2 regions of the uncultured Intestinibacter sp. genome follow, and region 1 is predicted to be linked to the other one. Evidence: riboswitches for the same ligand, from Rfam matches in the RefSeq annotation. Region 1 holds a riboswitch; the other holds the start of a gene.
What was found. A riboswitch is a leader RNA that binds a small molecule or an ion and turns the genes downstream of it on or off. The one in region 1 is predicted to bind lysine.

Region 1 (6,725 bases):
TTTTAAGTCTAAGTACAGGATGGTTTATAGCTTTACACATCTTTCTAACTTGACGATTTTTACCTTCATGTATTTTTATTTCTAAAAGAGATACATTTGTTTTTTCGTCGTATCTTATAACTTTTAGTTTTGCCGGTGCTGTAACATAGTCTTCTATTTTTAGACCGCTTTTAAACATTTTTATTTCATCAGGAGTTAACTTACCTTTAACTCTCGCTACATAAGTTTTGTCTACTTCGTGTTTTGGGTGAGTAAGTTTATAAGTTAAATCACCGTCATTAGTTAAAAGTAATAATCCACTAGTTTCATAATCTAGTCTTCCTATTGGATAAACTCTTTCTTTTATGTCTGTAACTAAATCTAATACACTTTCTCTATCGAATTGGTCTTTTACAGTAGTTATATATCCTTCTGGTTTATTTAAAAGTATATATACAAGTTTATTTTCTTCTTTTATAATTTTATCATCTACTTTTACTACATCATTTTCTTCATCTACTTGATAAGAAAGTTCTTTAACTATATTATCATTTACTTTTACTTTGCCTGCTAATATTAATTCTTCGGCTTTTCTTCTCGATGCAACTCCGCAAAGTGCAATATATTTATTGATTCTCATTTTTTCTCCTTTAATCTATTTAAACTTTGTTCATCTTCAGTTCATATCATATTTAGCAAACTTATTGTAATATAAGTTTGATTAATTAACAAGATGAAATGAAAAAAAAGTTGCTATATTAAGCAACTTTTCCTTCATTTGTTTGATTTATAAGTTTTTAAAATTTAAATATTTCACCTAATTTATTTTTTATACTATCAATTATATTTGTATCATCAGACTCTTCTTGTTTGTTTTCATCTTGATTTTTATTAGGTTTTTCATTTTTTTGTTGATTTTGTTGCCAAATGTAAAATTCTTCTTCTGATTTTTCTACACCTTTTTTGGCAGCTTCTTTTGCATTTTCTTTTCTTATATTAGATGCCTCTTCAAATTCACTTTGTGACTTTTCTAGTTCGTTTTTTAAACTAGCTGACTCGACTTTTATCTTTTGTGAACCATTATTTAAATTTACTATTGATTCTAAAGATTCAATCCCCTTATTGTAAAGCCCTTTTTCTTTGTAGTATTCAGCTTCAGGCATCTTTATAGCTTGCATATACATAGCCCTTGCAGTTTCGTTTTTAGAATCCTGCTCAAGAGCTTCAGATAAATACTTTTGAGCCTTTACATATTCGTGACTTTCAAGTGCAGTTTGTCCATTTTTAAGCGCTGATGATTTTTTATTTTCACATCCTACAGAAAAAATCATCAGTACAATTAATATAATTAAATATTTTTTATTCATAGTTATACCTCCGCAAACGCCAGAAAACTTATTTAAACTTTCTAAATGTATAGATTAATTATATAACTACAAAATATAAAATATCAAACGTCATAATTGTAACTTGTGTTATCATAATTGTAACTATTTTATACTTCTAATGCCAATAAATCTTCGTAACTTTGTCTTTTGCATGATAATTCATCTTGACCATGTTTTACAAATACAACAGGATTTTTCGGTATTTTATTATAATTTGAGGCCATAGAATATCCATAAGCCCCAGTATTTGTAGTTATAAGAATATCTCCACTTTCTATATCGCCTATTTCTGTATCTGATATTAATATATCTCCACTTTCACAACATTTTCCAGCTATAGTTACTTTATGATTATTACCAATTTTATTTATTTTATTCACTACAGCACATTCATATCCTGCTTGATATAAAGACGGTCTTATATTGTCAGTCATTCCCCCGTCTACACTTACATAAGTTCTGACATTTTTTATTTCTTTTATTGAGCCTATTGTATATATTGTACTTCCGGCATTTGCTACAAGAGATCTACCTGGTTCTATTATAAGTTTTGGTCTTTTTATATTTAATTCTTCACAAACCTCATCAGCTTTATTTATTATAGCCTCACAAAACTCAGTTATCGTCTTAGGTTTATCGTCTTTTGTATAATAAACACCTATTCCACCGCCCAAATCGACTTCTGTAAGGTTTATATCAATGTTATTTTCGTTTACTTCTTTTACTAATTTAAGCATTATCTCAACTTCATCTAAGAACGGTTTTATTTCAAAGATTTGTGAACCTATATGAGCGTGTATTCCCACTAGCTCTATATTTTTGTATTCTTTTACCTTCTCTATTGCTTTATAAAAATCTCCATTTATAAGTGCAAAACCGAATTTAGAATCGATTTGTCCTGTTCTTATATATTTATGAGTGTGAGCATCGATTCCCGGAGTTACTCTAAAATAAATCTTTTGTGTTTTGTCGTTTTCTAAGCAGAACTTTTCGATTAAATCAAGTTCATAGAAATTATCGACTACAAATCTTCCAACGCCTAATTCTATCCCTAATTTTACTTCATCTATTGTTTTATTATTTCCATGAAATAATATATTTTCCATAGGCATACCGGCTTTATATGCAGTGTATAATTCTCCACCAGATACTACATCTAAATAAAGACCTTCTTCTTTTATAAGCTTGCACATATATTTAGTTAAAAATGCCTTCCCTGCATAAGCGACACTATTTCCGTTTTCTTTTACTTTAAAAGATTTAGTGTATTCTCTACAATTATTTCTTATTAATTCTTCATCAAATACATAAAGTGGAGTTTGATATTTTTTCACAAGATCAAGTGTACTTACTCCACCGATATAAAGTACATTATCTTTTATTTCCATAGTTCCTTGAAGTCTCATGTTTATCCTCCCAAATAGACTTTTTTTATATAAAATTAACTAATATTTTTTATTATTTATACATTAAACTCTTTTGCTATTTCGCTTATAGCGATATCTGTATATTCAGAGCTTATAGCACAAGTTATTCTTATTTCTGATGTTGTTATTAATTTTACTTTTATTCCGTTTTTTCTTAATATACTGAATACTTTAGATGCAACACCGCTAGTATGCTTCATCCCTAATCCAACTAAAGATAATTTTGTTATATTTTCATCTATTATAACTTCATCTTGTGGTGCATAAGTTGATACTATTTCTTTTGCAATAGCTAAATCTTCTTTTGGTATTGTAAATGAAACAGTTATTTTTGAATTCATTGGAGCAGTTTGACTTATCATATCCATACTTATATTTTTGTTTGCTATATTTTCAAATAAATCTACTACTTTTTCTTCATCTATATCTAGAGTTATTGCAACATCATCATCACTTGTTGCAAGACCTGTTATTACTTTATCTTCTAATTTCATGTTTTTTATCCCCCTTATATATGTTCCTTTTATATCACTACATGATAAACCTACGTATAATTCTATTTGATATTTTTGAGCAAGCTCTATACTTCTTGAGTGCATAACTTGTGCACCTAAGCTAGCAAGCTCTAACATCTCTTCATATTCAATTTCTTCTAATTTTTTAGCTTCTTTAAATTTTCTTGGGTCAGTAAAATAAATTCCATCTACATCTGTATATATCTCACATTTGCCGTTTAATTTTACAGCAAGCGCAACTGCAGATGTATCAGATCCACCTCTCCCTAATGTAGTTATGTCTCCTCTTTCATCTAATCCCTGAAATCCTGTAACTATTACTATTTTATCTTCTTCTAAAGACTCTTTTATCTTACTTACATTTATATCATCAATTAAAGATTTTCCATGAGTTCCACTTGTGTGAATTTCTAATTGATAAGCATTGTAACTTACTGCATCACATCCCATAGATTTTAAACTCATAGCTAAAAGAGATGCAGATATCATCTCTCCAGTAGACATAAGAACGTCTAACTCTCTTTTATCTGGATTTTTAGTTATATCCTTTGCAAGGCTTATATAATCGTCTGTAGTATCTCCCATTGCTGAAACTACGACTACTATTTTAGAATCTGTTTTTTTTCTTTCTATTAATCTCTTTGCAATATTTGTTATTTTTTCAGTTGTTGCAACTGAACTCCCACCGTATTTTTGTACTATTATATCACCCATTATTTAATCCCCCTTAATCTTTTTGGGTATGAAAAACGCCCAAAGGAATACTTTGGACGTTTAAGAAACAAAGTAAACCTTGTAGCTCATCACAGATATGTGACAGACTCATACATATTATGCATAAATCCAGCAGCAGACTTCGCCAAGTCTACAACTTCGGCTCTAAAATCCTTTCTTTATAAATCGTAACTTGCCAGCTCCTTATAAATACTGTTATTTTAAAGCGCCTCTACCCTAGGCTTAAAAATTAAATTAATAATATAATTTAATCATATTATTTAATATTTTGCAACCATTATTTTGGCAATTTTTAGTATTTATTGCGCAATTAAACGGATTTTTCTATATATTATAAATATTTAAACAAAGAATGTAAAGCAATATCAATAAAAAAAACATTCTTAGGCTTATCTTCTAGAAAATTATATTCATCTGCATTATTTGTAACAACTATTATATTGGGTACCATAAAAAACGGTATAGTTGTTTTCGATAAGTCAAATTTCAAACTACTGTATTTTGAAAAATCAATTTTGTCATTCAGAGGTATATCAAATAAAACCTGTTTTCGTCTGTAAAAATTATCTATATATTCAATATATAGATGATAATTATGCTCTCCAATATTTATATTCCTATAAAATCTTACTATTTCAAACTTAGCTAGTTTTAATTTTACTGCTATATCAGATCCTATTAATGTCTTTACTAAATCCTCTCCTTCATAGTATTCGCAGCTTCCATTAATATAATATAAATAAGAATTTTCCCTATACCCTCTATAGTTGATATTGCATGGAAATTTAACTAAAATATAATCATTGCACATTCTTCGAAGCGTTTTTCTAAGTGTTTTCTTTTTAGAATCTCTTTTATAGTTGTATAGTTTATTAAATTGATTTTCAGTTAAACATCTTAGCCTACTAATTATAAAGAGTATTTCCTTTTCAAGTACATTCATACAAACCTCTCCATAAGATGATATATTGTTGTTTAATATATTATATTAATATTGGAAAAAAACTCTACTATTTTAAAAGACCTAACTATATTATATTTATTAAACTTAAAAAATATGTGTTGTATATAAAAAAAGTGTACTTACAAATAAGTACACTTTTTATTGGTTTTATAAATTAATTAATTTTTAGTAGAACTATTTTCTTTATTATCTTTACTTTCTTGTGTAGAGTTATCTTCTTTATCTTTATTGGATGATTTATCTAAGATACTGTTATTTATGAATTTTGTTATGTTTATTGTAGTTGCATCTGTCTTTGTATAAGTTATAGTTACATTATCACCTATATTTGTAATAGGAAGTTCATTAGATATTTTTGAAGTTCCTTTAAATATAAATTTATTGTTGTCTTTTAAAGTAAAGTAGTAAGTAGTTGAGCCACTTTGGACATCTGCATTAATTCTCTCTATAGTATCTGTAAGTTCTATATTATCTACATCAGTTTCAAATTTTAAATCATCACCCTCAGCTTCTAATGCGTCTTTATAAGCAGCTAGTGCTTCTTTTTTATTATCTCCAACACCTAATACACTGTAGTCTTCTACTGATATAAACGCTACACTCTTGACAAGTCCTGCTTTGTCTTTTAGTGCGCATACATATGTAGGTGTTCCGTATATGTTGTACATAACAGGGAAAGTAGCATCGTAATTTTTTTCTTGTACTTTACCTTCTGCCGATGTCATGGCTGCTGTTTCTGTTGCACCTGTCTGCATATAAAGTTTGGCTTCTTTTGTTCTAGAGTCGACTAACATAAATCCTACTGTAGATTCATCTCCTCCTGAAGAAGTTATTCCTGTATACCAATATGACTTGCCGTCATCGCCATATACTAAAGATGCTCCCTCTGTAGGAACTAATACTCCTTCTTCAGAAAATACTGAGTTTATAAATCCTTTTACATATAATCCCCAATCTTTTATTTGGTTTATTACTAGAGATTCTGGTTGTATTCTATCTACCCATTTTGGAGTGTTTTCTATATCATATACGTTTAAGTCACCTGTCTGTGCATCTAATATAGCTACTCCTACTGCGTCAGAACCCGAAAATCCTACTTTGTGGTCATATAATGTTACAACCCAATAAGGTCTACCATTGTCATCTACTTCTAGTGTAAATTCTGTCATACCGTAGTTTACAATACCTTTTACGTATAGATATCTGTGTAGGTCTTGTAAGAAGTAAGCTTCTGGTTGATATTTTATTTTTATAGGTTTTCCGTCTAGTGATTGAACTAATCTGACATCTTGTGGATCTGTAGCAGAAACCATTACATATCCATCAGTACCGTCTAAGTTAGTAATCCATTTTATTATATCTCTATGTACTAGAGGTGCTATCCAATAAAGTTCTCCATTTACACTTTGAATGTGGAAAGTACCAAGTTGTGAAACACTACCTATTGCTGGTATTTCACCAATTTTCTTTTCGCCAAGTTTCATAGCCATATCTTCATCTACTATACGTATATCGTTTACATTTACAGGACTTACATCTTCTGTAAATTCACTTTCAGATACTTCACCTATTAAGTTTCTATATGCATTTGCATGTAAGATAGGTGTAGTTATGAAAAATGGAACGATTACAACTAAAGCTAGTAAAATTAAGGCTATTATAAAGTTGTTTTTTGCAAGTTTTGAAGTATTAGAACTTCTATCAAACATCATGTCAA
Region 2 (6,725 bases), on a different contig from region 1:
ATAAACCGTCATTTGTTCCTATAAATATTTTTTCTTTATATCCTGTTATATCTTGTATTGCATTACTACATAATTTACTATTTCCTGTATTTAAATACTCAACTGCTTTCCCATTCATGATATTTATACCATCTTCACTCGTTCCCATCCATACTAAATTATCATCATCTTTGTATATCCCTTGAATTACATCTCCACTTATGCTATTACTGTCTTCTTTGTCAGACTTGTAATGTTGGAATTTAGTATTAGGATTAAATGCAGATATTCCCCTATATGTCCCCACCCATATAAGACCACTTCTATCTTTGAATAAACAAAATATTGAGTTATCTACTAAAGTATTGCTTTCGTACGCCTTTTTACTATATCTTACGAATTCCTCTGTTTCATAATTAAATAAACAAAGGCCTTTATCTGTTCCAATCCAAAGCTCATTCTTTGAATTATTTATTACATCTCTTACAGTGTTACTTGGTAGAGAAAACTTACTTTCACTACTTTTATAATTCTTTATACTTTTATCATTTAAATTTATTCTAAATAAACCTTTATCTACAGTACAAACCCATAGATTCTTATTTAAGTCTTCATACAAGTTATATATTTCACTTTCTCCAATCGAATCTTGATAAGAATTTACTAATTTTAAATTTTTATCTAATTCAACTAAACCTTTGTCAGTACCGACCCATATATGGCCATTAGAATCTTCTTTTAGAGAATATATAAACTGACTTGGAAGTTCATCTTCATCAGATAAAACTCTATCAAAACTATCTTTCTCTTGGTTATATAAATTAAGTCCATTTACACTTGAAACTAAAAATTTATCTTCTGAAGTATAAATTATCTGCCATAAATTTTCATCAGATAAATTTCCATTATTTTTATCAGATGAATAATTCTTTATCTCATCATTATCTGTATCTATTCTACTAAGTCCATTTATAGTTGATATCCATATATACCCGTCTTTATCTTCCATAATATCAACAATATAATTATTAGCTATTGAGTTTTTATCATTTTTATTATATTTATATTGTTTAAACTCATAGCCATTATATCTATCAAGACCATCATTAGTACCTATCCATATATATCCTTTACTATCTTGATATATAGTTTCTACAGTAGATTGAGATAAACCATCTTCACTCATAATATTTTTAAAATTATAATTTTCACTTATATTCGCGTAACTCGTACTAATATTAATACAAGAAAATATACACGCCATCACTAATATCTTTTTTATATATTTATTTTTTATCATAGCCCACCTTTTTTAAGTACTTTATAATAAATTATAAAATTTGCCTTTTATAGTTTTGTGCTACTTTAGTATATATTAATTTAATATATTATACCAAGTAGAATTTTATTTTTAAGGAAGGTAATATTTTCTTAGAAGGATTTATGTATAAGATTTGCTTCGCTCATGCGCCAACGAATCGAAGATTCCGTTGCTTAAAATTCACTGTGTTCATATCGCCAACGACTTCGTCCGTTGCTCAAATAAAAAAACTACACCTAGATAAAATATCTAGATGTAGTTTCTTTATATATTTATTATTAATTTTTTATTATGCTTCGTTATCGTCGAATTCTCCGCTTTCTTCGTATAATAAAGCGATTCCACCTTGAGCTGTTTCTTTGTATTTATCCATCATGTCTCTACCAGTTTCGTCCATTATTTTAACTATTTGGTCGAATTTAACGTGGTGAACACCATCAGATAATAATGCATAGTTAGCAGCATCTAACGCTCTTTGTGCTCCCATTGCATTTCTTTCTATACATGGTATTTGAACATATCCGTAAGCTGGGTCACAAGTCATACCTAAGTGATGCTCTAAACCTATTTCTGCAGCGTATTCTATTTTTCTAAGAGCTGCACCTTTCATGAATGCTGCCGCTGCTGCTGCCATTGCACATGCAACACCAACTTCACCTTGACATCCTACTTCTGCACCTGAAACTGATGCATTTTTCTTAACAGCTATACCTATTAAACCTGCTACAGCAAGACCTTCTTCTACAGCTTCATCATCGAATCCATAGAAATCTTGCATTGTGAATAATACAGCTGGTAATACACCTGCAGATCCACAAGTTGGAGCAGTAACTATTTCAAATCCTGATGCATTTTGCTCAGATACAGCTAAAGCGTATGCATATATCATTGAAGAAAGTTGTTTGTTAACTTTATATTGTCTGAAGAAAGTTCTAGCTCTTCTAGCTAATTTTAATTTTCCTGGAATAACATCTGTAGCTTTTAAACCATCGTTTAATGATTGTCTCATAGTTATTCTTATTTGTCTTAAGTAATCCATTATATCTTCATCGTCGAATTCTTTTACGTAGTCAACGAAGTTTTTGTGGTTTTCTCTACACCATTCTATAATGTCTTCTATGTTGTCGTGTGGGTAAACACTTGCAGAAGAATGTCCTCTTTTACCTTCTTCAGCTAAAGAACCTCCACCGATTGAGAATACAGTCCATTCATCTTCTACATTTCCGTCTTTATCTAAAGCTTCTAATTTCATTCCGTTAGTATGGAATTCTTTTACTACTTCTGGTTGCCATACTATTTCTACATGTTTAGGCTCTAAAGTTTTTATTATTATATAGTCAGTTAAGTGACCTTTTCCTGTAGCTGCTAAACTTCCGTATAAGTGCGCTCTGAAGCTTGCTGCATTAGGGTTTTTTTCGTTGAATATTCTTGCTGCTCTTTGTGGTCCCATAGTGTGTGAACTTGATGGTCCAGGACCTATTTTATAAAGCTCTTTTAATGATTCCATTAAATTTTCCTCCTAATAAAAAATTAATTATTTTTGTATGTTAAACTTTTAATAATATCTGATAATAATAGTTGTATATGATAATTATTGTTTGTCATTTTTAATAAATTAATCATATATCAGAAAATCATTATTCCAAACATTTTCCTAAGGCATATTTTTATGCTAAAGCTTTTAGAAGAAATTTTTTAAGCATTTATATTAATAAATGCCTACTTTTTCTGCTTGATAAAAATCCTTACGCATAACATTATACATATTTCTTTAAATAAATCATATACTTATTGTTAATTTCTATTATTTTACAGTAATGGTAATTTTTTTAAACCTAAATATACTTTTTACTTTATTATTTTAACCCAAAAAAATGTTTTCCGCCACACTTTTCATTATTTTTTAAATTTTTTAACTTTTTATAACAATTCGGTTGATTTTTCCATAATTTTGTAATAACATTAATTCATAACAACTTATTAAAAATCAAAAACAATTAACTAACCTAAGTAGAGGCGCAATGATTATCAGTAAGTAATAGTAGCTGGCAAGTGTAGATAATTACTGAAAGGATGATTTGCCGAAGTTTATATCTTGGCGAAGGTATATGCTGGGGTCATGTATAAGATACATGAGACTGTCACTTATCTAAGTGGGGGGCTACAGGTTTACTTTGATTTGTGTTAGCAACGTACAAAGTATTCCTTTGTGCGTTTTTTAATATCAAAATCTACTTTTGCAGTATCCATTTATATATATACCCTCCCCTTACTTTTATATCTCTATTTGGGAAGTAATCATGATTAGATACAAAATACAATAAATTATATGAGGTGATATAAAATGAAAAAAGTTAATGTAGCAGTAGTTGGTGCTACTGGTATGGTAGGGAGAACTTTCTTAAAAGTTCTTGAAGAAAGACAATTTCCAATAGAAAATATATATTTTTTCTCTTCTAAAAAATCTGCTGGTTCAACAATAACTTTTGCAGGAAAAGATTACACAGTTGAAGAATTAACTGAAACTGCTTTTGATGGAAAAAATATTCAAATAGCATTATTCTCTGCTGGTGGAGCTACTAGTGAAAAATTTGCTCCAATAGTTGCATCAAAAGGCATAATAGTTGTAGATAACTCAGCTCAATGGAGAATGGATCCAGACGTTCCACTTATAGTACCAGAAGTTAACCCAGAAGCTATAAAAGAAATAAAAAAAGGTATAATAGCTAATCCTAACTGCTCTACTATACAAGCTATGGTTCCACTAAAACCTTTATATGAAAAATACGGTTTAAAAAGAATTGTATTCTCTACTTATCAAGCTGTTTCTGGTTCAGGAGTTAGAGGTGTTAAGGATTTAGAAGACGGAATTGCTGGAAAACCAAATCAATTCTATCCTCATCCAATAGCGTATAACTGTTTACCACATATAGATGTATTTATGGATAATGGTTATACAAAAGAAGAAATGAAAATGATAAATGAAACTAAAAAAATATTTAATGATGATAGCATAAAAGTTACTGCTACTACTGTTAGAGTTCCTGTTAGAGGTGCTCACAGTGAATCAATCAACGTTGAATTTAATAAACCTTTTGAGCTTGAAGATGTTGTTGAAGCAATCAAAAACGCTGAAGGTGTTGTATTAGTTGATAATCCAGCTAAAGATGAATACCCTCTTGCTGTAGATGCTGAAGGACATGATGAAGTTTTTGTTGGTAGAATAAGAAGAGACTTTAGTGTTGATAATGGTATCAACTTATGGGTAGTTGCTGACAATATAAGAAAAGGGGCTGCTACAAATGCAGTACAAATAGCTGAATTATTAGTAAAAAATGATTTAGTTTAATCTGACAAAATAACTTATTTATAAACTCAATAAAATAAATGTTTAACAGTTTCACAACTTAGTAAACAAAACTTAATTAGTATTAATAAAATAATTTTTAAAAATGATTATGATATAAAAAGGGGAGATATATATGATATTTACAGGTTCTGCAGTTGCATTAGTTACACCATTTAATAAAGATAACACACCAAATTTTGAAAAAATTAAAGAGTTAGTTGAATACCACATTGCTAACGGAACAGATGCCATAGTTGCTACTGGTACTACTGGTGAAGCTAGTACTATGACTGATGAAGAACAACTAGATGTTATTAAATGTATCGTCGATACAGTAAATAAAAGAATACCAGTTATCGCTGGTGCTAGTACAAACGATACTAGACATTCTCTTAGTTTAGCAAAAGGTGCTCAAGATATGGGAGCTGATGCTTTATTAATAATCACACCATATTATAACAAAGCTAATAGAACTGGTCTTAAAGCTCACTTCAAAGCAATAGCTGATGCTGTTGATTTACCAATAATTTTATACAACGTTCCTTCTAGAACAGGAGTTAATATTGCTCCAGATTTAGTTGCTGAACTTGCTAACGAATGTGAAAACATAGTTGCTATAAAAGAAGCTAGCGGTGATATAGCTCAAGTTGCTGAAGTTGCTAGATTAGTTCCAGATGATTTTGCAATCTATTCTGGAAATGACGACTCTATCACTCCATTATTATCATTAGGTGGTAGCGGAGTTATATCTGTTTTAGCAAATGTTTGTCCACAACAAACTCATGATTTAGTTGCAAAATTCTTAGACGGTGATGTTAAAGGTTCTTGCAAAATACAATTAGATTTAAAAGCTCTTATTGATGCTTTATTTATAGAAGTAAATCCAGTTCCAGTTAAAACAGCATTAAACTTATTAGGATTTGAAGTTGGTCACTTAAGATTACCACTTGGTGAAATGAATCCGAAAAACTTAGAAGTATTAAAACAAGAATTAATAAATGCTGGTCTTGATGTTAAACAAACTGCTGAACTTGGAGTAAAATAGATCGAAGCTTAATTTTGACAGGGAAGAATATAAATAATTTATTATTCTTCCTTGAAATAAATCAAACTTAATTAGGGGGTATAACATTGAAAGTTATAATAAACGGATACAGCGGAACAATGGGTCAAGTATTGACAAAATGCGTATTAGATGATGAAGAACTTCAACTTGTTGCCGGTGTTAGTCCAAAACACCATGATGTTAATAATCAATTTAACACTTACTCAAGTTTTGCCGAAGTAAAAGAAGATGCAGATGTGGTTATAGACTTCTCTAACCCACTTGCACTAGATGATATATTAGATTATTGTCTAAAAACAAAAACTCCTGTAGTTCTTGCAACTACTGGATACAATGATGAGGAAATGGAAAAAATCCATCAAGCTTCTAAACAAATTCCTGTCTTCTTATCATTCAATATGTCACTTGGAGTAAGTATCTTACTTAAATTAGTAAAAGAAGCTGCCAAAAATTTAAACAACTTTGATATAGAAATAATAGAAAAACATCACAACAAAAAAGTAGACTCTCCTAGCGGTACTGCTGTAATGATTGCAAATGCTGTTAAGGAAATAAGAGAACAATCTGAATTTATTTATGGCAGACATGGTCGTACAGGAAAAAGACAACAAAACGAAGTCGGAATACATGCTGTAAGAGGTGGAACTATAGTCGGTGAACATAGCGCTATCTTTGCTGGAAACGACGAAATATTAGAAATAAATCACTCAGCTCGTTCTAAAAATGTATTTGCTGAAGGCGCTATAGCTGCAGCAAAATACTTAGTAAATCAACAACCTGGTTTCTATAATATGGACGATATGTTAGGCTAAAATTTATATTAATATATTAATTAATATAAATGTAAATATATTTAACCTATACTTACACTAAGAATAATATAAAATTTTAAGGAGATTGAAATGTTAGATTTAAACGATGCTTATGCAATTGCAAAATATATAAAAGACGCAGAAAAACAAACACCAGTTAAAATTTATGTTTCTACTACTGCTGAGATAGCAAAATCT

Region 2: linked by a shared signal. The riboswitch ahead of RDX53_RS00910 (aspartate-semialdehyde dehydrogenase) and the one ahead of RDX53_RS12365 (aspartate kinase) in region 1 are both predicted to bind lysine.

Annotation. Positions count from the first base shown of each region.
Region 1 is NZ_CABQXJ010000084.1:5,892-12,616, forward strand. It holds gene RDX53_RS12350 (pseudouridine synthase) at 1-619, opposite strand, end outside; gene RDX53_RS12355 (hypothetical protein) at 777-1,346, opposite strand; gene lysA (diaminopimelate decarboxylase) at 1,475-2,773, opposite strand; gene RDX53_RS12365 (aspartate kinase) at 2,830-4,023, opposite strand; lysine riboswitch at 4,098-4,266, opposite strand; gene RDX53_RS12370 (hypothetical protein) at 4,376-4,987, opposite strand; gene RDX53_RS12375 (hypothetical protein) at 5,167-6,725, opposite strand, start outside.
Region 2 is NZ_CABQXJ010000003.1:695-7,419, reverse strand. It holds gene RDX53_RS00920 (two-component regulator propeller domain-containing protein) at 1-1,165, opposite strand, end outside; gene RDX53_RS00915 (L-serine ammonia-lyase, iron-sulfur-dependent, subunit alpha) at 1,590-2,807, opposite strand; lysine riboswitch at 3,304-3,472, shown strand; gene RDX53_RS00910 (aspartate-semialdehyde dehydrogenase) at 3,645-4,649, shown strand; gene dapA (4-hydroxy-tetrahydrodipicolinate synthase) at 4,783-5,694, shown strand; gene dapB (4-hydroxy-tetrahydrodipicolinate reductase) at 5,781-6,527, shown strand; gene dapD (2,3,4,5-tetrahydropyridine-2,6-dicarboxylate N-acetyltransferase) at 6,618-6,725, shown strand, end outside.